4 regions of the Arthrobacter sp. 05T45 genome follow, and region 1 is predicted to be linked to each of the others. Evidence: riboswitches for the same ligand, from Rfam matches in the RefSeq annotation. Region 1 holds a riboswitch; each other region holds the start of a gene.
The links. Region 1 has a riboswitch for thiamine pyrophosphate ahead of thiO (glycine oxidase ThiO). Riboswitches for the same ligand answer to the same signal wherever they lie in the genome.
Positions count from the first base shown of each region.

Region 1 (7,765 bases):
CCCGGTTCGTCCCCGCCGCACGTCGACCCGGCCGGGCCGGACCGGGCCGGGCCTACCGATGATCGCGCCGGCGCGTCATCAAGAGCAAGGGTGATCAGGAGGTCCGGCCGGCGCAACCAGATCAGCCCCGCCGGCCGAGCGGGCGTTAGAGGAACTCGGCCCGGCCTTCCATTGCCGAGGACGCCAATGCGTGTTCCCGCCGCGGGATCCTGCCGGCCGCTTTCGCCAGCCTGCCGGCGATGACGGCATGTTTGAAGGCCTCGCCCATGAGCACCGGATTCTGCGCACGGGTCACCGCCGTAGCCAACAGCACGGCGTCGCAGCCGAGTTCCATCGCCAGGGCAGCGTCCGAGGCCGTGCCGATCCCGGCATCCAGCACCACGGGCACGGACGCGCGCGAGACGATCAGCTCGATGTTGTGCGGGTTCAGGATGCCCAGTCCGGTGCCGATCGGGGCGCCCAACGGCATCACGGCCGTCGCGCCGAGGTTTTCGAGCCGGAGGGCAAGCACGGGGTCGTCGTTCGTGTAGGCGAAGACCTTGAAGCCTCGGGCCACGAGCTGTTCGGTTGCGTCCACGAGTTCGACGGCGTCCGGCAGCAGTGTGTGCTCGTCGGCAATGACTTCGAGCTTGACCCAGTCCGTTTCCAGGGCCTCCCGCGCCAGCTCGGCGGTAAGGACGGCGTCCTTGGCGGTGAAGCAGCCTGCCGTGTTGGGCAGTACCCGGATCTGATGGTCCTCGAGCAGCTGGAACAGCGAGCCCGTCTCCGCCGGCGAATAGCGGCGCATCGCCACCGTGGTCAGCTCCGTCCCGGACGCCACCAGCGCCGCCCCGAGCCCGTCCAGGCTCGGCGCACCGCCGGTTCCCATGATGAGGCGGGAGCCGAGCCTTACGCCGTCGACCACGAACGGATCGGCCACCGCACCGGTCATGGGGACGGCCTGTGTTCCTGCGAACGTCGTCTCGTTCATGCTGGTCATCCTCCCTGGACTGCCGTGACAAGTTCGACGTCGTCGCCGTCGGCGAGCGCCGTGGCGTGCCACTGGCTGCGCGGCACCACTTCGGCGTTGCGGGCGACGGCGACACCGAGCTTCCGCCCGTCGGCGGCGCGGCCGTCGGGGCCGATGCTCCGGCCAGTGAGCCGGCTGACGAGTGCGGAGACGGAGGCGCCGTCGGCGACGCTCTGATCCGTTCCGTTAAGTCGGATGTTCATGCTGCTTCCTTCTTAGGGCTGTCCCCGGACGTAACCGGGATGCGGGAAAAACGGTCGGGGCGGAACCCGGCCCAGCGCGGGTCCGGCGTGAAATCCATGAGTTGCCGGCACACGGCGGCAGCGGCGGGGGTCAGCAGGACGCCGTGCCGGAAGAATCCTGTGGCGATAATGAGTCCCGGGACGTCGCCGCCGTCCGCTTGTGCGATCCGCCCCAGCAGCGGGGCATTGTCCGGGGTTCCGGGCCGCGCCCGCGCCGTGGCTTCCAAAAGCTCCAGCTCGGCGACCGCAGGCACCAGCTGCTGGGCATCCCGCAGCAGCTGGTAAATGCCGCCGGCGGAAACCGCGTGCGGATCCGACGGTCCATCCTCCCGCTGGGTGGCCCCGATCACCACGGTGCCGTCCTGGCGGGGGACGATGTACACCGGGATGCCGCGCACCATGCCCCGCACGGTGGCCGTGAGCAGCGGCTGCAGATGCGGAGGCACGCGGAGCCGGAGGATGTCGCCGTAGACGGGCCGCAGCGGCAGCGCCAGCCCGGCCGGAAGCTCCTCGAGCGCGGCGGCGCCGAGCCCGTTGGCGACCACGGTCTCGGCAGCCCGCACGGTACCGCCGCCAGCCAACCGCACACCTGCCACCTGTCCGTCCTGCCACAGCAGGCCTGCCGCGCGCCGCCGGACGAAGCTGCCGCCTTCCGCACCGAGCACGCCGGCGAGCCGGGTGATCAGCAGGCGGGGGTCCACCTGGTGGTCGGCCGGGATGTCGAAGGCACACGAGATGCCGGGACTCAGCAGGGGCTCCCGGGTGCGCGCCTCGCGCACTGTCAGTGGCTCCACGGCCAGGCCGCATGTCTGCTGGACTTCCCTCAAGTCCGCGAGCGCGCGCCGGTCCGCCGCGTCGGCCCCCACCGCCAAGGTCGGCGTCGTTAAGTAGCCCGTACCTGCCGGCGGATCCGCGCCGGCGGCACCGGCGTCGAGAGCCGCAGCGAATCCTGGCCACAACCGGGAGGCCTCGAGCATCAGTTCCAGGAGCTGTTCCTCCTGGTAGTGCAGTTCACTCACGGGGGCCAGCATGCCGGCCGCGGCCCAGCTGGCTCCGCTGCCGGGAGCATCATCGATCAGGACCACGGATCGGCCCGAGCGGATGGCCTCGAACGCGATGCCATGGCCGATCACCCCGCCGCCGATCACGGCCACGTCGGCAGTCGTATCCCCCGCGATGATTCCCTCTGCGGTACCGGTCCCTGTGTCACAAACCTGGGCGGCGGCGTCATTTGCGGCTCCGGCTGCACGGCCTGCTCGTGTGCCCATGAAAAATTCCTTCCCTACGCCGGTACTAGCCGGATCAGGTCAAGCGGTCGGCTCTGACGCCCTCTCAGCCGGGCAGCGGCGACATGGCTGCTGCGGGCTCCCGCGGTATGCGCCCAGTTTAGAGGAACTAGGCTGGTCCCATGAGCCAGGACCCTCTCCACACCACCGCCCGCCTCTATCTCTGCACCGACGCCCGCAGGGACCGCGGCGACTTCGAGGACTTCGTGGACGCCGCCTTCGCCGGCGGCGTGGACATCATCCAGTTGCGCGACAAGTCGCTCGAGGCCTCCGAGGAGCTGGAACTGCTGGAGGTCCTGCACACCGCAGCGCAGCGCCACGGGCGGCTGTGGGCCGTCAATGACCGGGCGGACATCGCCTCCCTGTCCGGGGCTCCGGTGTTCCATGTCGGCCAGAAGGACATTTCGCTCGACGCCGCCCGCGGCTTTCTCGGCAAGGATGCCGTGATCGGCCTGTCCACCCACAGCCCGAAGCAGGTGGACGCCGCCATCGCTGCCGCGCCAGGCCGCAAAGGGCTCGATTATTTCTGTGTGGGCCCCGTGTGGGCGACGCCCACCAAGCCCGGACGCGCCGCCGTCGGCCTCGATCTGGTGCGCTACGCCGCCCAGGCGATCGGCGGGGCGGACGCGGAGGGAACCGGCAAGGTCGACGAAAGCGTGCTGCCGTGGTTCGCGATCGGCGGGATCGACCTCAGTAACGTGGAGCAGGTAGTCGATGCCGGTGCCCGGCGGATCGTCGTGGTCCGGGCGATCACCGACGCCACTGATCCGGCCCACGCCGCCGGAGCCTTGCTGGCGGCGCTGGACGCCGCCGCATCCTAAGCAGGTCCCCAGCCCGTAATGCCGGCCGGCACTGAAACTATCCGGCGAGACCCAGCTCCGTCATCCGGCGCGCGTGATTCGCTGCGAGTTCGGCCGCCAGGCCGTTGACCAGCGCCCGGGCGCCGGCGTCGTCCAGCCCCGACAGTCCGCCGAGGAACGCGTGCTCGGCGCTGACACGCTGGGCGTGGTTCAGTACTTCCCCCAGCAGACGCCTGGCCCACAACGCCAGGCGCGACGCCAGCCGGGGGTCATCGGCCAGGGCCGCCTTGATGCGCGCCTGCAGCACGGCCGTGGACTCACCGGTGGAGCGGACCTGCCCGATCAACTCACGGGTCGCGGCGTCGACGTACCGGCCCACGACGCCGTAAAAGTCCGCGGCGACCGTGTCGATCACGTAGGCCTTCATGAGGGCCTCGTACCAGTCCGACGGGCGCGTGCGTTCGTGGAAGTGGTCCACCGAGGGCTGGAACGGCAGCATGGCGGCCTCCGTATCCAGGCCCATGTGTTCGAGCCGGATTCGGACGAGTTCGTAATGCTGGAACTCGACCACCGCCATCCTGCCCAGCAACGCACGGTCATGCAGCGTGGGCGAATACCGGGCACTCGAGGACAGCCGCTCGAAGGCGGAAAGCTCGCCGTACGCCAAGACTCCCAGCAGGTCGGCAAGGAAGCTGTTGTAGAGGGCAGGATCGTCCGCAGTTGCGCTCATCATCCAAGACTAATAGCGGAAATCGGGCTACCCTGATTTTCGTGTCACATCATCGCCTGACCCCCAGTGTCCACGAGCAGCAGAACCAGCTTGCCGGGGCACTCAAGGCGTTGCGCACCACGCTGGAACTGCCCGGCCCGTTCCCCGAGGATGTGCTGCGCGACGCGGAGGCGGCGGTGGCCGAGCACAAGCTCCCGGACCTTGACCTCACGCACGTCGAGTTCGTGACTATCGATCCGGCATCGTCCACCGACCTGGACCAGGCCCTGTTTATCGAACGGAGCAACGGCGGCTACAAGGTCTTCTACGCCATCGCCGACGTCCCCTCCTTTGTCGCCCCGGGCGGGGCGCTGGACGCCGAGACCCGGCGCCGCGGCCAGACCTTCTACACCCCGGACGGCCGGATTCCGCTGCATCCGGAGATTATCAGCGAGGCCGCCGGCAGCCTGCTCGCCGGGCAGCTGTGCGCGGCGTTCGTCTGGGAGTTCGAGCTCGACGCCGCGGCAGAGGTCGCCTCGGTCCTCGTGCGCCGGGCACAGGTCCGCAGCCGCGCGAAGCTCAACTACAAAGGCGTCCAGGCCGAGCTCGACGCCGGCACCGCGGCGCCCGTGCTGCAGCTGCTGAAAGAAGTAGGCCTCAAACGGGTGGAACTGGAACGACTGCGCGGCGGCGCGAGCCTGAACATGCCGGAACAGGAGATCCAGCAACTGCCCGACGGCGGCTACCGGATCGTAGCGGCCCCGCCGCTGCCGGTGGAGGACTGGAACGCCCAGATTTCACTCATGACCGGGATGGCCGCCGCGGCGCTCATGCTCCAGGGCAAAGTCGGCATCCTGCGCACCATGCCCGCCCCGGACGAGGCATCACTGCGCCACTTCCACCGGCAGACCCACGCCCTCGGCAAGCCCTGGGACGGGGAAATGCGCTACGGCGAGTACCTGCGGACCCTTGACCCGACGGACCCCCGGCAGCTGGCCATTGTGCATTCGGCCGGGATGCTCTTCCGCGGTGCCGGATACACACCCTTCGACGGCACAGTGCCCAACGCCGCCGTCCAGTCCGCCATCGGCGCCGCGTACGCCCATTCCACGGCACCCCTGCGGCGGCTGGTCGACCGCTTCGTGCTGGTAATCTGTGAGGCACTGAGCAACGGCACCGAAGTTCCTGCCTGGGCCCGGGAGGCGCTGCCGTCCCTCCCCGCCATCATGGGCACCTCGGACCAGCTGGCCGCGAAACTGGAGCGGCTGTCGCTGGACACCGTTGAGGCGGCGCTGCTCGTCAACCACGTCGGCCAGGAATTCGACGCTGTCGTCATCTCCGGTCCCAAGCCGGCCAAGGGCACCAACGGCACCAGCAACGGCAACGGCGGGAAGACCAACGGCAACGGAAACGGCCCGTCCGGGATCGTCCAGATCGCCGAGCCCGCCGTGACCGCACGATGCCCCGGCGAGCTGGAACCGGGCACCAAAGTCCGGGTCCGGGTGGTGTCCTCGGACATCGTCACGCGGGAAATCCAGTTGGAGCTCGTGGGCTGACGGCCCCCTATCGGTCCGTTGACGGCCCGCTGGCCGTCCTCACGCCGTCCCCACGCCGTCGCCAGCCAGCGCTGCCGGCCGCCCTCCCGGTCACCTCCCGAGGCGTAATCACCCGCCCAGTCGAGGATCCACGCCTTGTACAGCTAGACTGAAGAGGTAGAAATGGATGCCCGGTCGTTGATTTCCATGATTTTCGAATTCAACAAGCCCGCCCCTACGCGATCTTGAGATACACCCGCTGGTCCCCAGTGCCAGCATTTAGATAGCCCGCGATCGGCTTCCACTGGAATTGCTTGCGCGCCTGAGCGTGCTCCGGAACGGCCACCACGGCCGGCCCCGTTGAGCAAGCAGCGCAGCCCAAAATGAATAAGGAAACTCCCCTGTGAGTGAATTGCACACGCACCAGCTTCTGACCGATGAGTCCGGCACGGAGACCATCGAGCCCGAAGAGACCATCATCTCGGACGAAAAGCCGCACGAGATTGCCGAGAAGACCTTTGCCGACTTCAATGTCCGTGCCGACATCGTGGAGTCCCTGGCCGACGCCGGCATCACGCACCCCTTCCCGATCCAGGCCATGACCCTGCCGGTCGCACTGGCAGGGCATGACATCATCGGCCAGGCCAAGACCGGTACTGGCAAGACCCTCGGCTTCGGCATCCCGGCGCTGCAGCGCGTCGTCGGCCGCGACGACGCCGGCTTCGACAAACTGGCCGTTCCCGGCGCCCCGCAGGCCCTGGTGATCGTGCCCACCCGCGAGCTCGCCGTCCAGGTAGCCAAAGACCTCGAAAACGCCGCCAAGAAGCGCAACGCCCGCATCGCTACCATCTACGGGGGCCGCGCTTACGAGCCGCAGGTCGAGGCGCTGCAGAACGGCGTCGAGGTTGTCGTCGGTACCCCCGGCCGCCTGATCGACCTCTTCAAGCAGAAGCACCTGAGCCTGAAGAACGTCAAGATCGTTATCCTCGACGAAGCCGACGAGATGCTGGACCTCGGGTTCCTGCCGGACGTCGAGACCCTGATCGCCGGCACGCCCGCGGTCCGCCAGACGCTCCTGTTCTCCGCCACCATGCCCGGCCCGGTCATCGCCATGGCCCGCCGCTACATGACCCAGCCGACACACATCCGCGCCGCGGACCCGGACGACGAGGGCCTGACCAAGCGCGATATCCGCCAGCTGATCTACCGTGCCCACAGCATGGACAAGGTGGAAGTGGTGGCCCGCATCCTGCAGGCCCGCGGACGCGGCCGGACCATCATCTTCACCAAGACCAAGCGCACCGCCGCGAAGGTGGCCGAGGAACTGGTGGACCGCGGTTTTGCTGCGGCCGCCATCCACGGTGACCTCGGGCAGGGCGCCCGCGAACAGGCGCTGCGCGCCTTCCGCAACAACAAGGTGGACGTCCTCGTTGCCACCGACGTCGCCGCCCGCGGCATCGACGTCGACGACGTCACCCACGTGATCAACTACCAGTGCGTCGAAGACGAGAAGATCTACCTGCACCGCGTGGGCCGCACCGGCCGTGCCGGCAACAAGGGCACCGCCGTGACCTTTGTCGACTGGGACGACATGCCGCGCTGGGGGCTCATCAACAAGGCCCTCGGCCTGAGCTACCCCGAGCCCGTGGAAACCTACTCATCCTCGCCCCACCTGTTCGAGGAACTCGACATCCCCGCAGGCACCAAGGGCCGGCTGCCGCGCGACAAGCGTGTGCTGGCCGGGGTCGACGCGGAGGTCCTCGAAGACCTCGGCGAGACCGGCAAGAAGAACTCGCGCACCAGCGCAAAGGACGGCGCAAAGGACGGCAGCCGCACGAGCAGCCGTGACGGCGCCCGTGAAGGCAGCCGCACGAGCAGCCGTGACGGCGCCCGCGAGGGCAGCCGCACCGGCGGACGTGACTCGCGCCGCAGCGGCACCGAAGCCGGCGGACGCTCCGGCGACCGCCGTCGCCGTCCCGCCGAGGCCGATGCCGCCACGGCGTCCACCGCGAACGGACAGGGACCGGAAGCTGCTGCCGCCGCGCCGGCGAAGGCCCCCACCGAGGTGGACCGGGCGACCCGTGCCCGGCGCCGGACCCGCACCCGCCGCCGCAACGGCGAGGTAGTGGCCGGCGGCGACGCACAGCCGAGCGGCGCCGAGGCCTAATCCCCTCCATGACTGAC
Region 1 covers NZ_JBFTKI010000001.1:529,837-537,601, reverse strand. The annotation lists gene AC1DGD_RS02565 (thiazole synthase) at 146-970, opposite strand; gene thiS (sulfur carrier protein ThiS) at 976-1,212, opposite strand; gene thiO (glycine oxidase ThiO) at 1,209-2,519, opposite strand; TPP riboswitch at 2,513-2,633, opposite strand; gene thiE (thiamine phosphate synthase) at 2,660-3,358, shown strand; gene AC1DGD_RS02545 (ferritin-like fold-containing protein) at 3,396-4,070, opposite strand; gene AC1DGD_RS02540 (RNB domain-containing ribonuclease) at 4,109-5,602, shown strand; gene AC1DGD_RS02535 (DEAD/DEAH box helicase) at 5,985-7,748, shown strand; gene AC1DGD_RS02530 (DNA-methyltransferase) at 7,757-7,765, shown strand, end outside.

Region 2 (7,765 bases), on a different contig from region 1:
GTCCACGCTCTACATCCACGGCATCAACGTCCGCAATGCCGAGGACGCGGCCAAGCTGCGCAAAGAGGTCCGGGACACCGAGGCCGGGCTGATCCGGATCATGGGGACCAAAGCCGAACTTTCCGCCCTGACACAGGAGACCGCCGCATGATGCAGACCGTCCTGACGGTGACCGCCGTCGTACTGTCCCTGGCCGCCGCGGGGGCGATCGTCCGGATCGCGCGGGGGCCCTCGCTGCTGGACCGGGTTCTGGCCGCCGACGTGCTGCTGGCCATCTTCGGCGCGGCCCTGTGCATCGACATGGCCGCCAACCGGCACCTGAACAACCTGATGCTGCTCGTTGCGATTTCCCTGATCGGATTCGTCGGCTCGGTCACCGTGGCCCGGTTCGTGGCCGACAGGCGGGAGGGCGTCCGTGAATCCTGACACAGTGATCGACGCCGTCTCTGCCGTGTTCATGGTGTCCGGAGCCCTGATGTCCCTCGCGGCCGCCATCGGGCTGCTGCGATTCCCGGACCTCATGAGCAGGATGCACGCGGCCACCAAACCGCAGGTCCTCGGCCTGTTCCTGCTGCTGGCGGCCCTTGGCCTGCAGATGCGCACCTGGTCGGTGTGGCCCGTCCTGCTGGTGGCCTGGCTCTTCCAGCTGCTCACCGTCCCCGTGTCCGCTCACATGGTGGGTCGGGCCGGCTACCGGACCAAGCACCTGCACCCGGAGCTGCTGAGCTCCGACGAGCTCGAGGCGGTAGTCCAGAAGGCCGCCCAGCAGGCGGCCACGCACGGAGCGGACGACGACGACCGCTGAGCCCCCGTCCGGCCCGGCGGACCCGGCCGGGGCCTTCGACTGCCGCGGCGGGCGCCGCGGCCAGTCGGGTCAGGTCAGACGACGTCCTGGGTCTTGGCGAAGCGGGTGATCGCGCGCTGGGTGCCGCGGTTGGCGAGCACCTGGATGATGGCGCTGACCGAGGCAGAGATCAGGGCGAACGTCAGGGCCGAGCGCAGGGTGGTGGGAACGTCGTCCTCCTGGCCCTTGGGCGGCTTGTTGCCTGTGGACTTTTCCCACATGGTGTCCACCAGCTTGGTGCCGGCAAAGCCGGCCAGGAGGCTGACGCCGGTGCCGAGCAGCTTGATGAGGATGTTCATTCTTCGGTCTCCTTGGGACGGGAACGGTTTTCCCCTAGCCTAGCGTTCCGGGGTGAGGACCATCCGCAGGGCCTCGACCACGAGTTCGTGATCCGCCTTCTGGGGCAGGCCGGAGACGGTGACGACGGCGACGGCGCCCGTGCCGCGCACGTAAACGGGAAACGCCCCGCCGTGGGCGGCGAACTCCGACTGATCCCACCAGGCGTTGTCCTCGATCCTTCCGCCGGCAGCGCGGGCCCGGAGGCCCACCAGCAGGGACGGGACCTCGTACCGCATGGCGGTGCGCTTTTTGGCGTTGATCCAGCGCTCATTGTCCGGTGTGGCGCCGTCCAGCGCGGCGTGGAAGAGCACCTGCTCGCCTTTGGTGATGTCGACGGCGATGGGCAGCGAGCGTTGCCTGCCCAGCTCGACAAGGAGGAGCCCGAGGTCCAGGGCGTCATCCTTGCTGAACGACGCGAACTGGAGCGCCTCTATCTCGGCCAGCACGCGGCCAATGAGCGCCGCCAGGGAACCCTGCGGCTGCGGCTCATTGGAGTCGGGATCGTATTCCCCGGAGGGATCTTGGGTGACCGGTGTGTGCGACAAAATATTCCAGCTTTCCGGTGGGTGACGAGGCCGCCCGCTGGCGGGTCCGGGGGTCCGGCACGACGACTCTACCAAGAGGGTTTTCCGGGCCGCCGGGACTGCCGCCGTCCGGTCCACGATTGTGACGGCACACCACGGAAATCCCGGCCGACCGGGTGTAAACTGAGCCAGCCCACAAGGGCGAAAATAATTACGACAGGGGAGCGCCGCCGTCGGGCATCGCCGGAACAATCCGGGGAAACCTTTGGTGGGCGCTGAGAGTGCGGACAGCCGCAGACCCTCGAACCTGATCCGGTTAGTACCGGCGCAAGGGAGTCGAGTTCTCAGGGTGCGCGGAGGGCGGCGGAAGCCGAGACCGGCCGGCGCACCCTCCCCTCCTGTTCCTCAGGAGGACGACATGACAGATATTTCAGCACAGCATGGTTCCGCCAGCCGTTCATCCGCCCGGCGCAACTACAGCTGGCGCGTGGTGGACATTGTGGTGGCCGCGTTGATCGCCGTTGCCGGCGGCGTCATTTTCTGGGCCTGGTCCCAGGGCGCGAACCTGATCTCGACTCCGGTCAACGCGGTCTACCCGCCGTTGAGCGGACTCTACGCCGGCGGCTGGATGATCCCGGCGGTGCTGGGCATGCTCATCATTCGCAAGCCGGGCGCCGCGCTCTTCTGCGAAACCGTCGCGGCCACCGGCGAGCTCATCATGGGTTCGCAGTACGGCACCACGGTGCTGATCTCCGGCATCCTGCAGGGCCTCGGCGCCGAACTGGTCTTCGCGGCCTTCCTCTACAAGAAGTTCAACCTGCCCGTCTCCGTGCTGGCCGGCGCCGGCGCGGGCCTCTTCTGCGGCCTGAACGATTCCTTCCTGCCGTGGGGCTGGAACATCGCCTACGAAGCCGGCGACAAGCTCGCCTACATCGTCTTCACCACGATCTCCGGCGCAGTGATTGCCGGCGGACTGGCCTGGCTCGCCACCCGCGGCCTGGCGAAGACCGGAGTGCTGGGCGCCTTTGCCTCCCGCAAGGCCGCCACGGAGCCCGTCTTCTCCTGAGCCCCGTCGCTGAATCCTGCAGAGAATCATGAGATCTTCACCGGGCGTCCGGCCGGCCGCCGTCACGGCCCGCGGCTGGGGCTGGCGGCATGCCGGACGGGCCAGGCCCGCGGTCAGCGGCCTTGACCTGGACATCCGGCCGGGGGAGCGCGTGCTCCTGCTGGGGCCCTCCGGCGCCGGCAAGTCGACGCTGCTCCACGCCCTGGCCGGCGTGCTGGGCGACGGCGCGGCCGGCGACTCCGGCGACTCCGAAGATGCAGACGAGACCGGCAGCCTCCTGATCGACGGTGCCCCGCCACGGGCGCGGCGCGGCCGCGCCGGGCTGGTGCAGCAGGACCCGGAAACGCAGGTGGTGCTCTCCCGCCTCGGCGACGACGTCGCCTTCGGGGCGGAGAACCTCGCCGTCCCGGCGGCGGAGATCTGGCCGCGCGTGCGAGAGGCCCTCGACGACGTCGGGCTGGGACAGCTGCCGCTGGACCACCCGACGGCGGCCCTCTCCGGCGGCCAAAAGCAACGGCTGGCGCTCGCCGGGATCCTCGCGATGCGGCCAGGGCTGCTGCTGCTCGACGAGCCGACGGCCAACCTCGACCCCGCGGGCGTCCTGGAGGTCCGCGACGCTGTGGGCCGCTGCCTGGACAAGACAMGCGCCACGCTGGTGGTCGTGGAGCACCGGGTGGGGGTCTGGAAAGACCTGGTGGACAGGATCGTGGTGCTGCAGCCAGGGTCCGCCACGGACTCCGCGGTCTTGATTGACGGACCGCCGGACCGGGTCCTGGCCGAGGCGCGGGACATGCTCATCGGTGCGGGCGTCTGGGTGCCGGGCTACGTCCCGGCGACGCGGATGCGGACACCGGCGCGGGGCGCGGGACAGACTCTGCTCGCGGCCGACGCGCTCGCGGTGTCCCGCGAACGGCCGCGGCGGGCCGGGCTGCGCGACGGCTTCCGCACCATCGCGCCGCGTCCGGTCCAGTCCGGGGTTTCGGTCCGGGTCCGCGCCGGCGAGGCGCTGACCATCACCGGACAGAACGGCACAGGGAAGTCCACCCTGGCGCTGACGCTGGCCGGTCTCCTGCGGCCCGTCGCGGGAACAGTCTCGGCCACGGCGGAGCTGAGCAGTCCCGCCACCGGTCACTCCAGTGGTCACTCCAGTGGCCGCGTACGCGACGGCGCCGGACCCGATCCCTACCGGTGGAAGGCCCAGCAGCTGATCGCCAGGATCGGAACCGTCTTCCAGGAACCCGAGCACCAGTTCGTTACCGGCAAGGTCCTCGACGAGCTCATGTTCGGCCCGCGCCACCTCGGCTACGGCGAAGACCGCGTGGACGAACTGCTGGAGCGGCTGCGGCTGACGGAGCTTGTGGACGCCAACCCCTACACGCTCTCCGGCGGCGAGAAGCGGCGCCTTTCGGTTGCCACTGTGCTGGCGGCGCACCCCCAGGTGCTGGTCCTGGACGAGCCCACCTTCGGCCAGGATGCCAATACGTGGGCCGAACTCGCCTCGTTCCTCTCCGAGCTCCTCGACGCCGGCACCGCCGTCGTGTCCGTGACGCATGACGCCGAATTCAGCGCCGTCCTCGGCGGCGCCGAACTCCGCCTCCGGCCACGGGAAACCGCCGCCGCGGACGCTCACGGCCCGGATCTCGAGCTGCCGGAGGGGGCCTCGCCTTGAGGGACGCGCTGAGCCTGCGCGGCAACCATGCGCTGCTGACCCGAGCCAACCCGCTCGCCAAGTTCACGGCGGTCACCCTGATCACCCTGGTCCTGGCGCTCTCCATTGACTGGGTGTCGGCGTCGGTGGCGCTGGCGTTCGAACTGCTGCTGCTGCCGCTGGCGGGCCTGACTGTGGCCTTGCTGTGGCAGCGCGGCTGGCCGCTGATCCTCGCGGCGGCGCTGGGCGGCTGGAGCACGGCCATCCTGGCGGCCGATTCCGGACCCGTCCTGCTCGATGCGGGGATCTGGTCCGTCAGCGCCGGTTCCCTGCAGCTGGGGATCGGCTTCATGCTCCGCGGGCTCGCGATCGCATTGCCCGCGGTGCTGCTGATGAGCTGCACCGACCCCACGGACCTGGCCGATGCCCTGGCCCAGAACGCGAAACTGCCGCACCGGTTCGTCCTGGGCACCCTGGCCGCGATGCGGCTCGTCGGAATCATGGCCGAGCAATGGCAGACCATCGGTATGGCCCGGCGGGCCCGCGGCGTGGGCTCGAGCGGCAACCCCTATCAGCGGTTCCGCGCCACGCTGGGCCAGAGTTTCGGCCTGCTGGTGCAGGCGATCCGGAGCGCCTCGCGGCTCGCGGTGACCATGGAGGCCCGCGGCTTCGGCGGTGCCGCCCGGACGTGGGCCCGGCCCTCGACGTTCAGCGGACTCGATGCCTGGGTGCTGCTGGGCGGGCTCGGCATCGCCGCCGCCGCCGTCGCCGCGGCCCTCGGCGCGGGCACCTGGAACCTCGTCTTCCTCACCCGCCAGTAGACAGGCGCCGCCGGCCGGGCGGCCCGGGGGCCGGGCAGCCCGGGTAGCCCGGGCGGCCCGGGAGGCCCGGCGGGGCCGCCGGTTATCGCATGGTGTGGGTATTCATGTGACATTGGCGCCATTCCGGCCGGAATTGCCGTGGTTTATAAATCATGCGTGATATTTTCGGGAGCATGACTCAACCGACTGCTGAACACGTAGGCATCCTGCTCCGCGAGGCGCGCGGCGCCAAGGGCTGGACCCAGGGGCAACTCGCCGCCGAGCTGGGCACCAGCCAGAGCGCCATCGCCCGGATGGAACAGGGCAAGCAGAACCTGAGCCTGAAGATGATCCAGCGCCTGGAGGCGATCGTCGGGCACAGCATCGTCAAGGTGGGCCGGCCCCAGATGACCCACCTGCGCGTCGAGGGCGGCCGCACCCTCGCCGGCGCGGTGGACGTCAACAGCAGCAAGAATGCCGGCGTCGCGCTGTTGTGCGCCAGCCTCATCAACCGCGGCACCACCACGCTGCGCAGGCTTGCCCGGATCGAGGAAGTCAACCGGATCGTGGAGGTGCTGACCAGCATCGGCGTCGAGTGCACCTGGCTCAACGCGAACGACCTCCAGATCCGCCGCCCCGCCGTCCTGGACCTGGCCTCCATGGATGTGGAGGCGGCCCGAAGGACCCGCAGCGTCATCATGCTCCTGGGCCCGCTGCTGGACGAGGCCGACACCTACCGGCTGCCCTACGCCGGCGGCTGCGACCTCGGCACCCGCACCGTGCAGCCGCATATGCAGGCACTGCGCCAGTTCGGCCTTAGCGTGGAGGCGAAGTCCGGGTTCTACGCGGTGCAGGCGCCGCCGTCGGACGGTCACGACCGCTCCTTCGTGCTCAGCGAACGCGGCGACACCGTCACCGAGAATGCCATCATGGCCGCAGCCCACCGCCGTGGCACCACCATCATCCGCAATGCCAGCCCGAACTACATGGTGCAGGACCTGTGCTTCTACCTGCAGATGCTCGGCGTGGACATCGCCGGGGTTGGCACCACCACGCTGAAGATCACCGGCCGCCCGTCGATCGACGCCGACATCGAATACTTCCCGTCCGAGGACCCCATCGAGGCGATGAGCCTCATCACCGCCGGCATCGTGACGAACTCGGAAGTCACCATCCGCCGCGTCCCGATCGAGTTCATGGAAATCGAACTCGCCACGCTCGAGCAGATGGGCCAGCGGCTCGAGGTTTCCGGGGAGTACTTTGCCCGCAACGGCCGCACCCGCCTGGTGGACGTCACCACCAAGCCTTCGGAGCTGCGGGCGCCGGAGGACAAGATCCACCCCATGCCCTTCCCCGGGCTGAACATCGACAACCTGCCCTTCTTCGCGGTGATCGCCGCCAACGCCCACGGCCAGACAATGATCCATGACTGGGTCTACGAGAACCGGGCCATCTACCTGACCGAGCTCAACAAGCTCGGCGCCCAGGTCCAGCTGCTCGATCCGCACCGCATTTACGTCAACGGGCCCAGCAAGTGGCGAGCGGCCGAGGTGGGCTGCCCGCCTGCCCTCCGCCCCGCCGCCTGCCTGCTGCTGGCCATGCTGGCGGCCCGTGGCGTCTCGGAGCTGCGGAACATCTATGTCATTGAACGCGGCTATGAGGACCTGGCTGAGCGGCTGAACACCATCGGGGCGAAGATCGAGTATTTCCAGGACTGAGCCCCGCGTTGGTGTGGGGCGTTTCGGCGGATCCTGACGCACAATAGATTCATGCGCACCTTCGGCGTGGAGGAAGAACTGCTGATAGTGGACCCCGAATCGGGGATGCTGCTTGCCCTCGCTGACCTCATGCTGCCGAGTCTGGTGCCGCCGCAACAGGAAGCCGCCAGGGTTCTCCCGGCACAGAAACCGGTCCACGAAGGCGCCGACTTCAGCTACGAGCTCAAGCTCGAACAGATCGAGACCCAGACGCATCCGTGCCTGGAATACACGGAACTGCTCCGGCAGCTCAGGCGTGGCCGGTCCCTTGCGGACCAGGCCGCCCGGGCGCACGGCGGCCGGGTCGCGGCCCTGGCCACGTCGCCCCAAGGCTCAGCCACCCACCTGACGCCGAATCCGCGCTATATGACCATGCAGCAGCGCTTCGGGCTCACCGTCCGGAACCAGCTGACCTGCGGCCTCCACGTCCACACCTTTGTGGAGTCTCCGGAGGAGGGCGTGGCGGTAATGGACCGGATCCGCGACAAGCTGGCCGTGCTGATAGCACTCAGCGCGAATTCCCCCTACTGGAACGGGGCCGAGACCGGATTCGAAAGCTACCGCACCCAGGCCTGGAACCGCTGGCCGGGCTCGGGTCCCACGATGATCTTCGGCAGCCTGCCCGTCTACCGCCGCGTGGTCACCCGGCTGGTCGAAAGCGGCGTCCTGATGGATGAGGGGATGGTCTATTTCGACGCGCGGCTGGCCCGACAGCATCCCACCGTGGAGATCAGGGTCGCGGATGTCTGCCTGCGGGCCGAGGATGCTGCCCTGATTGCCGTACTGG
Region 2 covers NZ_JBFTKI010000016.1:72,612-80,376, forward strand. The annotation lists gene AC1DGD_RS15005 (Na+/H+ antiporter subunit E) at 1-151, shown strand, start outside; gene AC1DGD_RS15010 (MrpF/PhaF family protein) at 148-426, shown strand; gene mnhG (monovalent cation/H(+) antiporter subunit G) at 458-805, shown strand; gene AC1DGD_RS15020 (DUF4235 domain-containing protein) at 880-1,143, opposite strand; gene AC1DGD_RS15025 (heme-degrading domain-containing protein) at 1,183-1,728, opposite strand; TPP riboswitch at 1,916-2,059, shown strand; gene AC1DGD_RS15030 (ECF transporter S component) at 2,126-2,773, shown strand; gene AC1DGD_RS15035 (ABC transporter ATP-binding protein) at 2,802-4,442, shown strand; gene AC1DGD_RS15040 (energy-coupling factor transporter transmembrane component T family protein) at 4,439-5,242, shown strand; gene AC1DGD_RS15045 (UDP-N-acetylglucosamine 1-carboxyvinyltransferase) at 5,416-6,939, shown strand; gene AC1DGD_RS15050 (glutamate--cysteine ligase 2) at 6,991-7,765, shown strand, end outside.
Region 2: linked by a shared signal. The riboswitch ahead of AC1DGD_RS15030 (ECF transporter S component) and the one ahead of thiO (glycine oxidase ThiO) in region 1 are both predicted to bind thiamine pyrophosphate.

Region 3 (7,765 bases), on a different contig from region 1:
TGGTCTGGGGGTCCACGCGCAGGATGACGTCGCCGCCGTTGCCGCCGTTGCCGCCGTCGGGACCGCCGAGGGGCTTGAACTTCTCACGGTGGACGGAGACACAGCCGTGACCGCCGGTACCGCCGGATACGTGCAGTACTACCCGGTCTACAAAGCTCGCCACGTGGATCTCCTCAGTGCTGTTCCCCGGACCCCCAAAGAGGCCCAAGATGATTGTAATGCGGTTAAAACACCGGTGGAGCGGACCTAATGGCCCGCCCCACCGATTTAGAACTTATTGTTACTCTGCAGCTGCAGCAGCCACGATGTTCACAACGCGGCGACCACGGCGGGTGCCGAACTCGACAGCACCGGGGGTCAGGGCGAACAGGGTGTCGTCCCCGCCGCGGCCTACGCCGGCGCCCGGGTGGAAGTGGGTGCCGCGCTGGCGGACGATGATCTCGCCTGCGGAAACTACCTGGCCACCGAAGCGCTTGACGCCGAGGTACTGGGCGTTGGAGTCACGACCGTTGCGAGTGGAACTCGCGCCTTTTTTATGTGCCATTTGAAATGCCTGCCTTCAAAAATTCTGGGGAATCTGCTGGAACCTGAACAGTAACGAAGAGTTACTTGATACCGGTGATCTTGACCTTGGTCAGTTCCTGACGGTGGCCCTGACGCTTCTTGTAACCGGTCTTGTTCTTGAACTTCTGGATGACGATCTTCGGACCACGGAGGTCTTCGAGGATCTCAGCCGTAACCGTTACCTTGGCCAGGTCCGCAGCAGCAGACGTGACTTTGTCACCGTCCACCAGGAGCAGTGCGGGCAACTCAAAGGTGCTGCCGGCTCCACCGGGGACGCGGTTCAGGGTAACGAAGTCTCCAACGGAAACCTTCTCTTGGCGGCCGCCTGCGCGGACAATCGCGTACACCACTGGGGAACTCACTTCTCTCGACGTTTATTACTAGATTTGCGTGCGGAACCAGGGGCCAAATTGTTTGGACCGGCTCACGCTGTGCCTCAACGCCGGTGGATTCCCCGGGGGAACCCATGAGCTATCCCCGGAACAAATCCATTTGGAATTCCAAGCGGACCGTTCTCAGGGTCATAACCCAAGTGTTGGCGTAAGCACCGAAGATCTAGAATACGCTAATTTTGCCTTCGGCCGCAAATGAGGCTGGTTCCGGCGGGTAGTCCGTGATAGGCGCCACAACATCTTGATGCAAAGTCCCTGCCAATGTTCTTGGCCGGGATCTTGACCATCTTGAGCTGTGTTGCCGCAACGACTTCCGGAACCGCGCCCCACCATCGTACCGGTAGTCCGGACCAGCTCGCGTCAGGCGTACAGCCGCGGCGCGTCGAAGAAGTCCACTTCGTAGCGCGAAGACTGCCGGAAAGCCAGGGCCATGGCCTGCCGCTCGCTCTCCGATGCCCGCCCGGCCGCCGTGTCCGTGTACGCGATGGCCTGCCGGGTCGCGGCGGCGAAGTCCTCGTCGGCGTAGGTCCGCAGCCAGCCGGCGTAGGGGTGCTCCCCGGGGGCGCCACCGGCCAGGAACTCCCGGTGCAGCGTGGAACCGACCTCGGCGTAGAGCCAGAAGCAGGGCAGCGCCGCCGCCACGAGGACGCCATAGCTGCCGGAGACCGAGGCGGCCAGCAGGTGGTCCACATACGCTTTCGTGACCGGGCCCAGGGTGGAGGCCGTGGGGCGGGTGCTGAGCCAGGAACGGTGCAGCTCGGATTCGACTTCCAGGCAGGTCTGCGCCGAACGGGCCCAGAACAGCTGCTCGGCCTCGGTGGGGGCAATCGCCGCGGCCCGGGCCAGGACCCGCGAGTAGCCGTTGAGGTAGATGGCGTCCTGGGCGAGGTAGTACGCGAACTCGTGCTCGGGCAAGGTGCCGTCGGCCAGCCCGCGGACGAAGTCCAGGGCGTAGATCGCCTCAAGATCGCCCGCGGCTCCTGCGCGCAGGGCTGCGGCGAACTCCCCCGCCGCCGGACCCTGCCTGCCCTGGAGGTGCTGCAGGTGGTGGAAGTGGTGGACCGGGCCGTTGCCGGAGCCGACGTCCAGGGCCGAGGCTTCGCGTAGCGCGCCCAGCAGCCACGGCTTGACTTCGCGCAGCGTCGCTTCCCAGTCCCCCACCCGGGCCTGCACGGTGGCCATGGCCGAGGACAGGGAGCATCCGGTGCCGTGGCTGTTGCGCGTCGCGATCCGCTCCCCCGGCACCACCACCGTTTCCTGGCCGAGCAGGCCGCCGGTGTTGACCAGGGCATCCGGGCAGCCGTCCGCGGCGCCGTCGCCGGCGCCGGTGCCGGCGGCGGCGTCGTGGGCATACCCGTCCCCCGGCTCGGCGCCCTGGAGGTGTCCGCCCTTAACCAGGACGGTGGTGCCGGTCAGGGCGGCCAGCCTCTTGCCCTGCGCCAGGGCCTCGGACCAGTCGGCAGCGACGGGTTCCTTGAGCAGGATGGCGAGTTCGGCGAGGTTGGGCGTGATGAGGTCCGCCAGCGGCAGGAGGGCCTGCAGGGCGGCCTCGGCCGATTCCTGCAGGAGCCGGTCACCACTGGTGGCGACCATCACCGGGTCCAGGACCACGACGGCGGGGCGCACCTTTTCCAGCCAGCCGCGGACGGCGTCGATCACGGCGGCGTCACCGAGCATGCCGATCTTGACGGCGTCGATGCCGATGTCGTCGCTGATGGCGTCCAGCTGCGCCGTGAGGAACGCCGCCGGGGGGACGTGGACGGCGCGCACGCCCTGCGTGTTCTGCGCTGTCAGGGCGGTGATGGCGGCCATGCCGTAGCCGCCGTTCGCCGCGATGCTCTTCAGGTCGGCCTGGATTCCGGCCCCGCCGGAGGGATCGGAGCCGGCGATGGCCAGCACGCGGGGAATGCGCGGCGGGGCCGGCAGAGACTCGTTGTGCAGAAAATTGGGCGGGAGGAACTCGGACGGATTCGATTTCGCGGACAAGGAAGACATCCCTTCGCCGGTGCTAACCGGACAGGTTCAACGGGTCTGGATCTCAGCCGGCCCGATGCCCGGCACCCCGTGTCAGTGTTCCAGCCTAGCCCTTGCCACCCGGAGGACCCGTTAACGCACGAGCGGGCCCGGGCCCGGGCGGACGTATGTTACGTCTGCCATGACCCGGACCCGCGGCCCGACCAGTCGAAATAATGACCGGACGGGGACGTGGTCAGTCGCGGAGGACTACAGCTCCGACGCCGGCACGCCGACGCCGAGGATGATCGGCTCGTTGCCGGCCGGGATGGACGCAGGCCCGGCCGCAGCGGGAGCCTTGGCCTCGTGGACCGATCCGGCCGCGGCCGGCCGGGTTGCCTCGCGGTGCTCCACGGAGGTTTCGTTGGCTGCGCCCTGGGCGCGGCTGGCACTCCGGTTGCGGCGCCCGCGGCGGCCGCGCAGCGTCGTGGTGTCAGCTGTGCGTGACGCCGGCGCCTCCGCAGCGCGGACGGCCGACGGCGCCTCGGGCGCCGTGGCTTCCGGTGCGGCAACAGCTGCTGCCTGACCGGCCGCCAGGCCGGCGGCCTGGTCCGGCTTGCCGGCCTCGGCTTCGCCCAGGTTTGCGAAGGCCTCGGTCAGCAGGTCCAGGGTCAGGGCCGGTGACGGCGCGTCCTCCGCGTGCTCGACGAAGGGCAGGGCCACCTGCTCGCCGCCAAACGTCAGCACCGTTGCGGGGCGGCCGGCTGCCTCGTCGGCGGCTGCGAGCTGCGTGACGGCGTCGACGGCGGCCTGGCGGGCCCCGGCATCGCTGGCTGCGGCGGCCTCCCCGTCGTGCAGGTGCGCGGCGTGCGCTGCGGCAGCGATGTTGGCCAGCGCGGCACGGGTGGCCTCGGCCTTGGCGTGGCGTTCGGCCTCGGTGGGTTCGGCGTGGACGGGCGCGGGTGCGGCCGGCGCGGTCTCTCCGCCCTGGCCTCCCCGGCCGCGGCGACGGCTCTTGCGTTCCGGGCGGGCAGCAGGCTGCGCCTCGGTGCGCGGCACATAGTGCTCCGCGGCGACCGTGTTGGCGCGGCGGTGCTCCACCGGCTCGTCGTGGGTGACGATGCCGCGGCCCGCACATGTTTCGCACTGTTCGCCGAAGACTTCCAGCAGCCCGGTGCCCATCCGCTTGCGGGTCATCTGCACGAGGCCCAGCGAGGTCACCTCGGCCACCTGGTGCTTGGTCCGGTCCCGGCCCAGGCACTCCACCATGCGGCGCAGCACGAGGTCGCGGTTGGATTCGAGCACCATGTCGATGAAGTCGATCACGATGATGCCGCCAATGTCGCGCAGGCGCAGCTGCCGGACGACTTCCTCGGCCGCTTCCAGGTTGTTCTTGGTGACGGTTTCCTCGAGGTTGCCGCCGGAGCCGGTGAATTTGCCGGTGTTGACGTCCACCACGGTCATGGCTTCGGTGCGGTCGATCACGAGCGAACCGCCCGAGGGCAGGAAGACCTTCCGGTCCAGGGCCTTGTGGATCTGCTCGTCGATGCGCCAGGCCGCGAAGATGTCCGTGTCCTTGGTCCACTTCTCGAGCCGGCCCACGAGGTCCGGTGCGACGTAGGTGACGTAGGCCTCGATGGTGTCCCAGGCTTCCTCGCCGGAGACGATCAGCTTGGAGAAGTCCTCGTTGAAGACGTCCCGGACCACCTTGATGGTCAGGTCAGGTTCGCCGTAGAGCAGCTCGGGGGCGAGGATCTTGGTGGACGTCGACTGGCTCTCGATGCCTTCCCACTGCGCGCGGAGGCGGTTGATGTCGTGCGTCAGCTCTTCCTCGGAAGCTCCCTCGGCCGCGGTGCGGACAATGACGCCCGCGTCCTCGGGCAGGCGGTCCTTGAGGATCCGCTTGAGGCGGTTGCGTTCGACGTCGGGCAGCTTGCGGGAGATGCCGGTCATGGAACCGCCGGGCACGTACACGAGGTACCGGCCGGGCAGCGAGATCTGGCTGGTGAGACGGGCGCCCTTGTGGCCGACCGGGTCCTTGGTGACCTGGACCAGCACGGAGTCGCCGGACTTCAGCGCGTTCTCGATGCGGCGCTGCTTGCCCTCGAGGTTGACGGACTCCCAGTTCACTTCACCGGCGTAGAGCACGGCGTTGCGGCCGCGGCCGATGTCCACGAAAGCGGCCTCCATGGAGGGCAGCACGTTCTGGACCTTGCCCAGGTAGACGTTGCCGATCAGGGAGTCCTGCTGGGTCTTGGACACGAAGTGCTCGGCCAGGACGCCGTCTTCAAGGACACCGATCTGGATTCTGTCGTCGCGCTGGCGGACGATCATCTGACGGTCCACGGACTCGCGGCGGGCCAGGAACTCGGCCTCGGTGATGACGGTACGGCGGCGGCCGGTGTCGCGGGATTCGCGGCGGCGCTGCTTCTTGGCTTCCAGGCGGGTGGAGCCCTTGACGGATGTGACGCGGTTGTTCACCGGCGCCTCGGCCATCGCACGCGGCGCACGGACGCGGGTCACCGTGTTGGGCGGATCGTCGCCTTCCCCGCCGGTCAGCTCCAGGTCCTGGTCCCCGCGGCGACGGCGGCGGCGGCGGCGGGAGGTCACACCGTCTTCGAGGATTATCTCGGAGCCTTCGTCGCCCTCTTCTTCGGTGCCTTCCGACTCGGTGTCGGACTCGGCAGAGGTGCGGGTGCGGCCGCGCCGGCCGCGGCTGCGGCGCCGACGGCGGTTGCCGGCGTCCTCGTCCTCGTCGCCTTCCTCGTCCTCGGGCTCAGCTGCTGCGGCGGCAACGGGGGCCGGACGCACCACAGTGCTCAGGTCCGGGGCCTGGAAGATGACGGAAGTGAGGGCACCCGGTTCCATGAACAGCGACGCGGCCGGGCTTTCCTCGGGCCGGGCTTCCAGCTCTTCGGGCTGGGCTGCGGCGGCTTCCGCGGTGGGTGCTTCCGCAGCGGCGGCTTCTTCGGCCGGGAGTACTGCCGCGGGTGCTTCTTCGGCCTTCGGGGCGGCCTTGGCACGGCTGGCACGGCGGCGGACCGGCTTCTCTGCAACCGTCTCTGCGGCCGTTTGTGCGGCTTCTGCGGCGGCAGTTGCGTCAGTGCCAGCTGCTGCGGGGCCCTCAGCCGCGGCAGGTGCGCCGGTTTCGGCATCGCCGGCGAAGGCAGGCAACGGTTCCGGGGCTGCTACAGCTTTCCGGGTCCGGGTGCGCCGCGCGGGCGCCTTGGCCGCAGTCCCGGCGGCAGCAGTTTCAGATACAGCAGTTTCGGGTTCAACAGTTTCAGATCCGGCTGCTTCGACGTTGGCCGGCTTACGGCGGCCCCGGACGGGCTCATCTGAACCGGCCGCGTCGGCCAGGGCCGCGGCTTCGGCGACAGCCTCGGCCGCCTCCGCGGCGTTGACCTTGGCGACGGGCGCCTTCCGGCGGGTCCGTACGGCCCTCTTCGGCGCTACCGGAGCCTCTGCTTCAGCAGTTCCCTGCGCTTCCCCGGTGACTACTAGTTCTTCGTTTCCGGCTACTACCTGGTCATTATCCATATGTGGCGACACTCCTGCCCCTGATGCGCCGCCACATTCGGCGCCCCTTGGGGCAAATATGCGTCAACACCCGCAGGCATTGACAGAAGTCAATTGGATACCCTCAGGTTCGCACCGGCAGTGGGGTGCGGCAGCCCTGGAGGGCCGGCGAGATTGTTTTGGAACCCGTTGACCTACACGCCACAACCAGGTGCCGTCCAATGGCATTGCGGGACAGCTGGAATCAGAGGATCCGCAGCTCCCTGCTCATCATTGGCGGTCTTGAAACAAAATCGCCGGACCGGAATCCGGATGTGGATCGGGTTCCAGCCACGATCATTGTCTCACAGGAGCCGTGAAAGCAGGGGCAGGCGGGGCCGGAAGTGCAACAGGTGCGGCCGGGCGCGGCGGCCGGGGCCGTTCTCCGGCGCTGCTCAGCCTCCGGCGTTACAATCGGGGCAAGAAGCACCCGGTCAAGACGACTAAAAAAGGACTCAATTTCCATGCCCAGCATCTCCAGCACCGCCGGCGACGCGACCGTGCACCAACCGGGTTCCGGCCCGGCCCCCGCGGCGCGGCCCCTTCCCACGATGACCCGCGACCGCCCGTTCGCCTGGCTCCTGCTGATCACCGGCGTCATCGGCTGGCTCGCATCCGGGGCCCTGGTGCTGGAGAAGCTGGAGGTCCTGAAGGACCCGAACCACGTCACGGTCTGCGACGTGAACCCGTGGATCTCCTGCGGCCAGGTCATGCAGACACCGCAGAGTTCCGTGTTCGGCTTCCCCAATATGTTCATCGGAATCGTCGCCTTCGCCGTGATCATCACCACGGCCATGGGTATCCTCGCCGGCGCCCGGTTTTCCCGGTGGTATTGGCTGGGGCTCCAGGCGGGCGTGACGCTGGGCTTCGCGTTCGTGGTCTGGCTCTGGTCCCAGGCCCTGTACGCCATCCACATCCTCTGCCCGTTCTGCATGATCGTCTGGGCCGTGATGATCCCGCTGTTCGTCTGGGTGAGCGTCCGGAACATCTCCCACGGCGTGATTGCCCTGCCCGCCGGTCCCACCAAGGTGATCGGCGACTCCGGCTGGATCATTACGGCGCTGCTGTACGTCGCCGTCGTCGCGACGATCTTCTTCGCCTTCATCCAGGTTTTCATCGGAACCTCCGGCTACTAAACGGCCCAACCGCATCGAAGAGACAGTTAAGGCCAATGCTCGCGCTGGGCATTGGCCTTAGCCGTCTCTTCGGTGAGAGGGTCCGGGCCCATGTCGGGACTTATGGCACGACCCCGCGCGCGCAGGTTACATAAGGCTGGAGGAAGGAAGACCGGAGGCCTC
Region 3 covers NZ_JBFTKI010000010.1:41,218-48,982, forward strand. The annotation lists gene obgE (GTPase ObgE) at 1-163, opposite strand, end outside; gene rpmA (50S ribosomal protein L27) at 281-544, opposite strand; gene rplU (50S ribosomal protein L21) at 606-914, opposite strand; gene AC1DGD_RS11805 (bifunctional hydroxymethylpyrimidine kinase/phosphomethylpyrimidine kinase) at 1,317-2,864, opposite strand; TPP riboswitch at 2,934-3,031, opposite strand; gene AC1DGD_RS11810 (Rne/Rng family ribonuclease) at 3,180-6,449, opposite strand; gene AC1DGD_RS11815 (vitamin K epoxide reductase family protein) at 6,932-7,603, shown strand.
Region 3: linked by a shared signal. The riboswitch ahead of AC1DGD_RS11805 (bifunctional hydroxymethylpyrimidine kinase/phosphomethylpyrimidine kinase) and the one ahead of thiO (glycine oxidase ThiO) in region 1 are both predicted to bind thiamine pyrophosphate.

Region 4 (7,765 bases), on a different contig from region 1:
CCAGCGTCTTGTTCAGGTGGCGCGCCGACTGCTCGTCTGAGCCGAACGGCTTCTCCATGACCAGCCGGGTGCCGGTGGGCACGTCCTCCGGCGCCAGGGCCTCGCACGCGAGCTGGCTGACCCGCGGCGGCAGGGCGAAGTAGACAGCCACAGGCCCCTCCAGTTTCGCCAGGAGCCCGGCGAGCTGGCCCTCGGCCGTGACATCGAGCTGGTGGTAGGTGCTCTCCTTGCGGATCCGCTTGAGCTCCCGCTTGCCGTGGGCGTCGGCCTTGGAGTCCTCGTCCGCGAACGACTCCTCGATCCGGCCAAGCCACTGCTCCGGCGTCCAGGGGTCCGATCCCGCTCCCGCCAGGGCGAGGCCGTCGGCGCGGCCCCGGGCCACCAGGCGGGCAAGCCCCGGTAACAGGAGCCTTCCGGTGAGATCGCCGGAAGCGCCCAGGATGAGCAGGGTTTTTACAGTTGTTTGGCTGGTCACCTACGCCAGCATGCCATCTTGAAGGCGCATCTTGGTACCCTAGATAGTCGAGTCCTGTTGTCGTGGCGGTTCGTCCAGGCGAATACCAGTCGCGACGCTGGCGTGCCGCACCGGCCGCCACCTGTAGATCCACTGAAAGAAGTGCACGGCGCGTGTTCAATTCACTCTCTGACCGGTTGACAGCAACCTTCAAGAATCTGCGTGGCAAGGGCCGCCTGACCGAGGCGGACGTTGACGCCACAGTCCGCGAGATCCGGCGTGCCCTCCTGGACGCCGATGTCGCTGTGCCCGTGGTCCGGGAATTCACCGGCCGCGTGCGCGAGCGTGCCCTCGGCGCCGAGGTCTCCGGGGCGCTGAACCCGAGCCAGCAGATCGTGAAGATCGTCAACGAGGAACTCGTCGAGATCCTCGGCGGTGAGACCCGCCGGATCCGCCTGGCCAAGACCGGACCCACCATCATTATGCTGGCGGGCCTCCAGGGCGCCGGCAAGACCACCCTGGCCGGCAAGCTCGCCAAATGGCTCAAGTCCCAGGGCCACAGCCCCATGCTGGTGGCCTGTGACCTCCAGCGGCCCAACGCCGTCACCCAGCTGCAGGTGGTCGGCCAGCGCGCCGGCGTACCCGTGTTCGCCCCGCACCCGGGCGCAACGTCCACCGAACTGGACCACCCTGCCGGTGACCCCGTCGCCGTCGCCCGTGACGGCGTCGAGGAAGCCAAGCGCACCCTGCACGACGTCGTGATCGTGGACACCGCCGGCCGTCTCGGCGTCGACGCCGAGATGATGGAGCAGGCGCGCCAGATCCGCCGCGCGATCGTCCCGAACGAAGTCCTGTTCGTGATCGACTCCATGATCGGCCAGGACGCCGTCAACACGGCCCTGGCCTTTGACGAGGGCGTCAACTTCACCGGCATCGTGCTCTCCAAGCTCGACGGCGACGCCCGCGGCGGCGCCGCGCTCTCCGTCGCGTCGGTGACCGGCAAGCCGGTCATGTTCGCCTCCACCGGCGAAGGCGTGGACGACTTCGAGCTCTTCCACCCGGACCGCATGGCCTCGCGCATCCTCGACATGGGTGACGTCCTCACCCTGATCGAGCAGGCCGAGAAGTCCTGGGACAAGGATGAAGCCGCCCGGATGGCGAAGAAGTTCGCCGACCAGGAAGACTTCACCCTCGATGACTTCCTCGCCCAGATGCAGCAGATCCGCAACATGGGCTCCATGAAGAAGATGCTCATGATGATGCCGGGTGCGCAGAACATCCGCCAGCAGCTGGAGCAGTTCGACGAGCGCGAGATCGACCGCGTCGAGGCCATTGTCCGCTCGATGACCCCGCACGAGCGCGTGGCTCCGAAGATCATCAACGGCTCCCGCCGGGCCCGTATTGCCCGCGGTTCCGGCGTGCACGTCTCCGAGGTCAACGGACTGCTGGAACGGTTTGCCCAGGCCCAGAAGATGATGAAGAAGATGGCCGCCGGCGGCGGGATGCCCGGCATGCCGGGGATGCCCGGCATGGGCGGCGGGGGCGGTGCCCGCAAGGGAGCCAAGTCCGCGCCCAAGAAGAAGGCCCGCTCCGGCAACCCGGCCAAGGCGGCGCAGGAACTGCGCGACGCCGAGGCCCGGCGTGCCGCCGGCCCCAAGGCGCTGCCCACCGGCGCGTCGTTCGGCCAGCAGGGCGGCGACTTCGATCCGTCCCAGCTGAACCTGCCCAAGGGTTTCGACAAGTTCCTCGGCGGCAGCAAGTAGCCGCAAGTGCTGACGGCCGCCGGCACTGTGTCGCCGGCGGCATCAGCACTGAAGTGCCATAGGGTTAGACAATGTTCAAGCAGCGCGTAGTCTTCGTCCACGGGGACGGCAGCTTCGGCGCCGCCGCGTGGCCAAAACAGCACGGAATGGCGCTGGACTACGACGCCCTGTTCCTGCGGCGGCACGGGTTTGACGCCGTCGCGGAACCGCTCGAATCCAGCTTCGCCGCCGACGCCGCCATCGTGCTCGCCTCGCTGGCAGACGACGGCCGCGGCGAGGCCGGCGGCCATGTGGTGGCCCATTCGCAGGGCGCGATCGCTGCGATGATGGCCGCCGTCGAACGGCCCGACCTCGTCCAGTCGCTGACCCTGGTGGAACCGGCCTGCCTGTCCCTGACCGCGGAACTCCCGGCCACCGCCGCGCACCGGGCCCTCATGCAGCCGCTCTTCGACGTCCGCCACAACCTCAGCGACGACGACTTCCAGCGGGAGTTCATCCGCCGCGCGTTCGCGGCGGACGCCCCCGGGGCCACGACGCCGGAGGCCCTCCGGGCTGCGCGCCGGCTCCGCCTGCAGGCGCCGCCGTGGGAAGCCCCGCTGCAGATCGTGCCGGGCGTGCCGACCCTGGTCCTGACCGGCGGCTGGGAACCGCTGTATGAGGAAATCGCCGGCTACCTGCGCGAGACCGGCGCCCTGCACCGCACGGCGCCGGGAGGGCACCGGCCCCAGGATTCAGCCGAAGGGGACCGGGCCATCCGCTCCTACATCGCCGAGGTCAGCCGGCACCAGCACGCCCGGGCGTCCTAGGAAGCTGCGGGTCCTCCCACCGAGGGCTGCGGCAGGTAGACCTTGCCGCCCGAGGCGAGGAACTCGTTGCTCTTCGCCCGCATTCCGGCCGCCATCTCTGCACGGGCGGCCTGCTGTTCCGCCGAACCAGGATCCGCCGGACCGTAGTTGCCGGTGCCGTAGCCGCCGGTGCCATATTCGTCCCGGATGTCCTGGCTGATCCGCATGGAGCAGAACTTCGGACCGCACATCGAGCAGAAGTGGGCTGTCTTGGCCGGTTCCGCGGGAAGCGTCTCATCATGGAAGGCCTCGGCCGTGACCGGGTCCAGGGACAGCGCGAACTGGTCCCGCCAGCGGAACTCGAACCTTGCCTTGGACAGGGCATCGTCGCGTTCGTGCGCGCCGGGGTGGCCCTTGGCGAGGTCCGCGGCATGGGCGGCGATCTTGTAAGTGATCACGCCCGTCTTCACATCGTCCTTGTTCGGCAGCCCGAGGTGTTCCTTGGGCGTGACGTAGCAGAGCATGGCGGTGCCGTAGCGGGCGATCTCGGTGGCGCCGATCGCCGAGGTGATGTGGTCATAGCCCGGTGCGATGTCCGTGACGAGCGGCCCGAGTGTGTAAAACGGGGCGCCCTTGCAGAGTTCCTGCTGGCGCTCCACGTTTTCCCGGACGAGGTGGAAGGGCACATGCCCGGGGCCCTCCACCATGACTTGCACGTCGAAGTCCCAGGCCCGCTGCGTGAGCTCGGCCAGGGTGTCCAGTTCGGCGAACTGTGCCGCGTCGTTGGCATCCGCCGTCGCGCCCGGCCGCAGCCCGTCGCCCAGGGAGAATGCGACGTCGTAGCGTGCGAAGATCTCGCACAGCTCATCGAAGTGGGTGTACAGGAAGTTCTCCCGGTGGTGCGCCAGGCACCAGCCGGCCATGATGGAACCGCCGCGGGACACGATGCCGGTGACCCGGTTGGCCGTCAGGGGCACATACCGCAGCAGCACGCCGGCGTGGATGGTCATGTAGTCCACGCCCTGCTCGCACTGTTCGATCACGGTGTCCCGGAAGATCTCCCAGGTCAGGGCGTTCGCCTCACCGTTGACCTTCTCCAGCGCCTGGTAGATCGGGACCGTTCCGATGGGGACGGGGGAGTTGCGGATGATCCACTCGCGCGTGGTGTGGATGTCGTCCCCGGTGGAGAGGTCCATGACGGTGTCCGCGCCCCACTGCGTGGCCCACTGGAGTTTGTCGACCTCCTCGGCGATGGAGCTGGTCACGGCGGAGTTGCCGATATTGGCGTTGATTTTCACCAGGAACGCCTTGCCGATGATCATCGGCTCGGATTCGGGGTGGTTGACGTTGTTGGGAATGATCGCGCGGCCCGCGGCCACCTCGCTGCGCACCAGCTCCACATCGCAGTTCTCGCGCAGCGCGACGAACCGCATTTCCTGGGTGATGACACCGTCCCGGGCGTAGCGCATCTGCGTGACGGTCCTGCCCTCGACGGCCCGGCGTGGCACCGGCCGGCCGCCCCGCCACTCGGCCGACGCAGCACCGCGGCGCACCGCCGATTTGCCGTCGTCGAGCAGCTCCCGTTCGCGGCCGGCGTAGGGTTCGGTGTCCGCCCTGTCCTCAATCCAGGGGGTGCGGAACGGCTCCAGCCCGCGGACCGGATCGCTGCCCGGGCCGGCAGTGCGGTACACCCGGAACGGCGGGTTCCGGACGCCGCCCGGGGAGGGTTCCAGGGCGATCTCGGTCACCGGCACGCGGATGCCGTGCTCCGGACCCGTGCTGAAGGCCAGCGAGTGGGACTTCAGCGACTGCGTGGTGGCTGCGGACTGAATTTGGACAGGGCTGTGCTGTGTCACTTGGGTGTTCACGGAAAAGCTCACTTCCTTCGCCGGCATTACCCGGACAGGTTCAACGGTCGCAGGCTGCGTCAGCCCGATCTCAGCCCCTGCAGGGGCACCCGTGTGGTCGTAGACGAAACTACCACGCACCTCCGGCCGGCCCTCGAGTGTGACGGAGTGCGGTGGGCCGCGGTGTTAGCGTGGCATTGTGACTCTGCCCAGGGCCGTGCCCCGCATCCGGATGGCGACGCCGGAAGACCTCCCGGCGCTGCCGGTTCTCGAGGCCTCAGCAGACCGCATCCTCGAAGCGGAGCTGGGGAACCAGACGCTCCCGGCTCCGGAGTTGACAACGCCGGTTGAGCCGCTCTTCATACTTGTCGCCGGCAACCCGCCCGTAGGGTTTGCCCGCGTTGACGAGGTCGGCGGCCAGGCCCATCTGGAACAGCTCTCCGTGCATCCGGACTCCGCCGGGCGGGGGATAGGACGGTCCCTGGTGGAGGCGGCCCTTGATGCGGCCCGGAGCCGTGGCTATTTATCGATGACGCTTTGCACCTTCGCAGGCGTCCCGTTCAATGCGCCGTTTTATGCGAGCTGCGGTTTCGAGGAACTCGCCCGGCCAGGACAGGCGTTGGGCGCCCTGCGGATCCACGAAGCGCAGCTGGGGCTGGACGGTCTTGGCCGGCGGATCGTCATGCGGATTAGGCTTTAGGTCATGACCGGCATCATCGAGTTCAGCGGCCCCATCCTCACCGCGGCGGACCAGAAACGCCGCGGGCTCTGGTCGGTGGGCGGCCTGCTAACCTTCCGCCGTCCGGCCGCCGCGCCTGACCTCGTGCTCGACGGCTGGGTCATGCCCGGCCTCGTGGACGCACACTGCCACATCGGCCTCGGCCCGGGCGGGGACGTTACCGAGGACACCGCGGAATCCCAGGCCCTGGCGGACCGCGACGCCGGGACACTCCTGGTCCGCGACGCCGGCGCCGTCCACAACACCCGCTGGCTCCAGCAGCGCGCGGACCTGCCCCGGATCATCCGCTCGGGCCGGCACCTCGCGAGGGCCCGGCGCTACCTGCCGGGCCTGGCCGTCGAGGTCGAGCCGGAGGATCTCGTCGAGGCCGTGCGGAAGCAAGCCCGCGCGGGCGACGGCTGGGTCAAGCTCGTGGGGGACTGGATCGACCGCGACGCCGGCGACCTCGCCGCCAGTTTTCCCGCCCGGACGGTCAAGGACGCCGTCCGTGCCGCCCACGATGAGGGGGCCCGCGTCACCGCACACTGCTTCGCCGAAGACACCCTGGATGACATGCTCGATGCCGGGATCGACTGCATCGAGCACGCCACCGGGCTGCTGCCGCGGCACCTGCCGCGCTTCCTCGAACAGGGTGTTCCCATCGTGCCCACCCTGATCAACATCGCCACGTTCCCGGACATCGCCGCCCGGGCGGCGGCCAAGTTCCCCCGCTACGCAGCCCACATGCGCTCGCTGTGGGAGCGCCGGGCGGAGCGGATCCTCGAAGCCCACGAGGCCGGGCTGGCGATCTATGCCGGTACCGACGCCGGCAGCGTGATCAGCCATGGCAGGATCGTGGACGAGATCCAGGCCCTGCACGCCGCCGGCCTTTCCGCCGCTGCCGCCCTCAACGCCGCGAGCTGGTCCGCGCGGACCTGGCTCGGCGCGGAGTCCATCGGTGAAGGGGCAAGCGCTGATGTCCTCGTCACGGCCGAAGATCCGCGGAGCAATCCGGCCACGCTCCGCCGGATCCGGCATATCGTGCTGCGTGGGCTGCCGGTAGACCGGGTGCCAGTCCATGTTTTGGAATAAATTGAAGCTTCAAGTAATTTATCTTTATGTAGAGTCGCCGAAGGCCGGTGGCTACAGAATCCACGGAGCATTGCCATGACCGCAGAAGCCAGCACCCAGGACCTCCTTCCTGCCGAACTCACCATGGGCACCGTGATGCTCAAGGTCGGCGACATGAAGCTCATGACCGACTACTACCAGCGCGCCCTCGGCCTGGAGACTGTGGCCGAACAGGACGGCGGGCTCTACCTTGGGCGCCAGCAGAAGCCGCTGGTGCATCTGGCGCCTGCCCCGGGCCTGAATCTACCTTCCCGCGGCGAGGCCGGGCTCTTCCACACCGCCCTCCTCTTCGAGGACCAGCACTCCCTGGCGGCCACCATCGCCACCGCGGCCCAGTACGAGCCCCAGTCCTTCACCGGCAGCGCGGACCACCTCGTCAGCGAGGCGTTCTACTTCAACGACCCCGAAGGCAACGGCATCGAGCTGTACTGGGACCGGCCGCGGGCGGCGTGGTCCTGGGAGGGCAAGAACGTCGTCATGGACAGTCTCGCCCTGCCGCCGCAGCGCTACCTGCAGCAATACCTGACCGAGGAGTCCGTGGCCGGCCAGCGCCAGGCCGCCGCCGGCGTCGGGCACGTCCACCTGCAGGTCGGCGACGTCCAGTCGGCGCATGAGTTCTATGTCGGCACGCTCGGCTTCGAAAAGACCGCGGGCTGGCACGGCCAGGCGCTGTTCGTCTCGGCCGGCGGCTACCACCACCACATGGCCATGAACGTATGGAACAGCCGCGGCGCGGGCCCGCGGCGCGACACGCTGGGCCTGGGCGAGGTCCTCATCGAGGTGCCCTCCGGCGACGACGTCGCGGCCCTGGCCGACCGGCTCAAGGTTGCCGGCGTCGAATCCCACCACACCGGCGCCGAGCTGCGCTTCGAGGATCCGTGGCGCAACCGGATCCGCGTCGCCGTGCGCTAGAAGTTCTCCCCAGGCAAGCTGGTCGCTGGACATGTCCAGCGCGCACAGCTCCCCCCGGACATGTCCACTCTTCGCCGGCGGGACCGCTGGGCATGTCCACTCTTCGCCAGCAGGACACTGGAACATGTCCATTGCTCGCAGCCGGGAATGGACAT
Region 4 covers NZ_JBFTKI010000015.1:76,066-83,830, forward strand. The annotation lists gene AC1DGD_RS14575 (glucose-6-phosphate dehydrogenase) at 1-475, opposite strand, end outside; gene ffh (signal recognition particle protein) at 628-2,217, shown strand; gene AC1DGD_RS14585 (alpha/beta fold hydrolase) at 2,289-3,023, shown strand; gene thiC (phosphomethylpyrimidine synthase ThiC) at 3,020-4,870, opposite strand; TPP riboswitch at 4,866-4,973, opposite strand; gene AC1DGD_RS14595 (GNAT family N-acetyltransferase) at 5,049-5,549, shown strand; gene AC1DGD_RS14600 (amidohydrolase family protein) at 5,553-6,659, shown strand; gene AC1DGD_RS14605 (VOC family protein) at 6,735-7,610, shown strand.
Region 4: linked by a shared signal. The riboswitch ahead of thiC (phosphomethylpyrimidine synthase ThiC) and the one ahead of thiO (glycine oxidase ThiO) in region 1 are both predicted to bind thiamine pyrophosphate.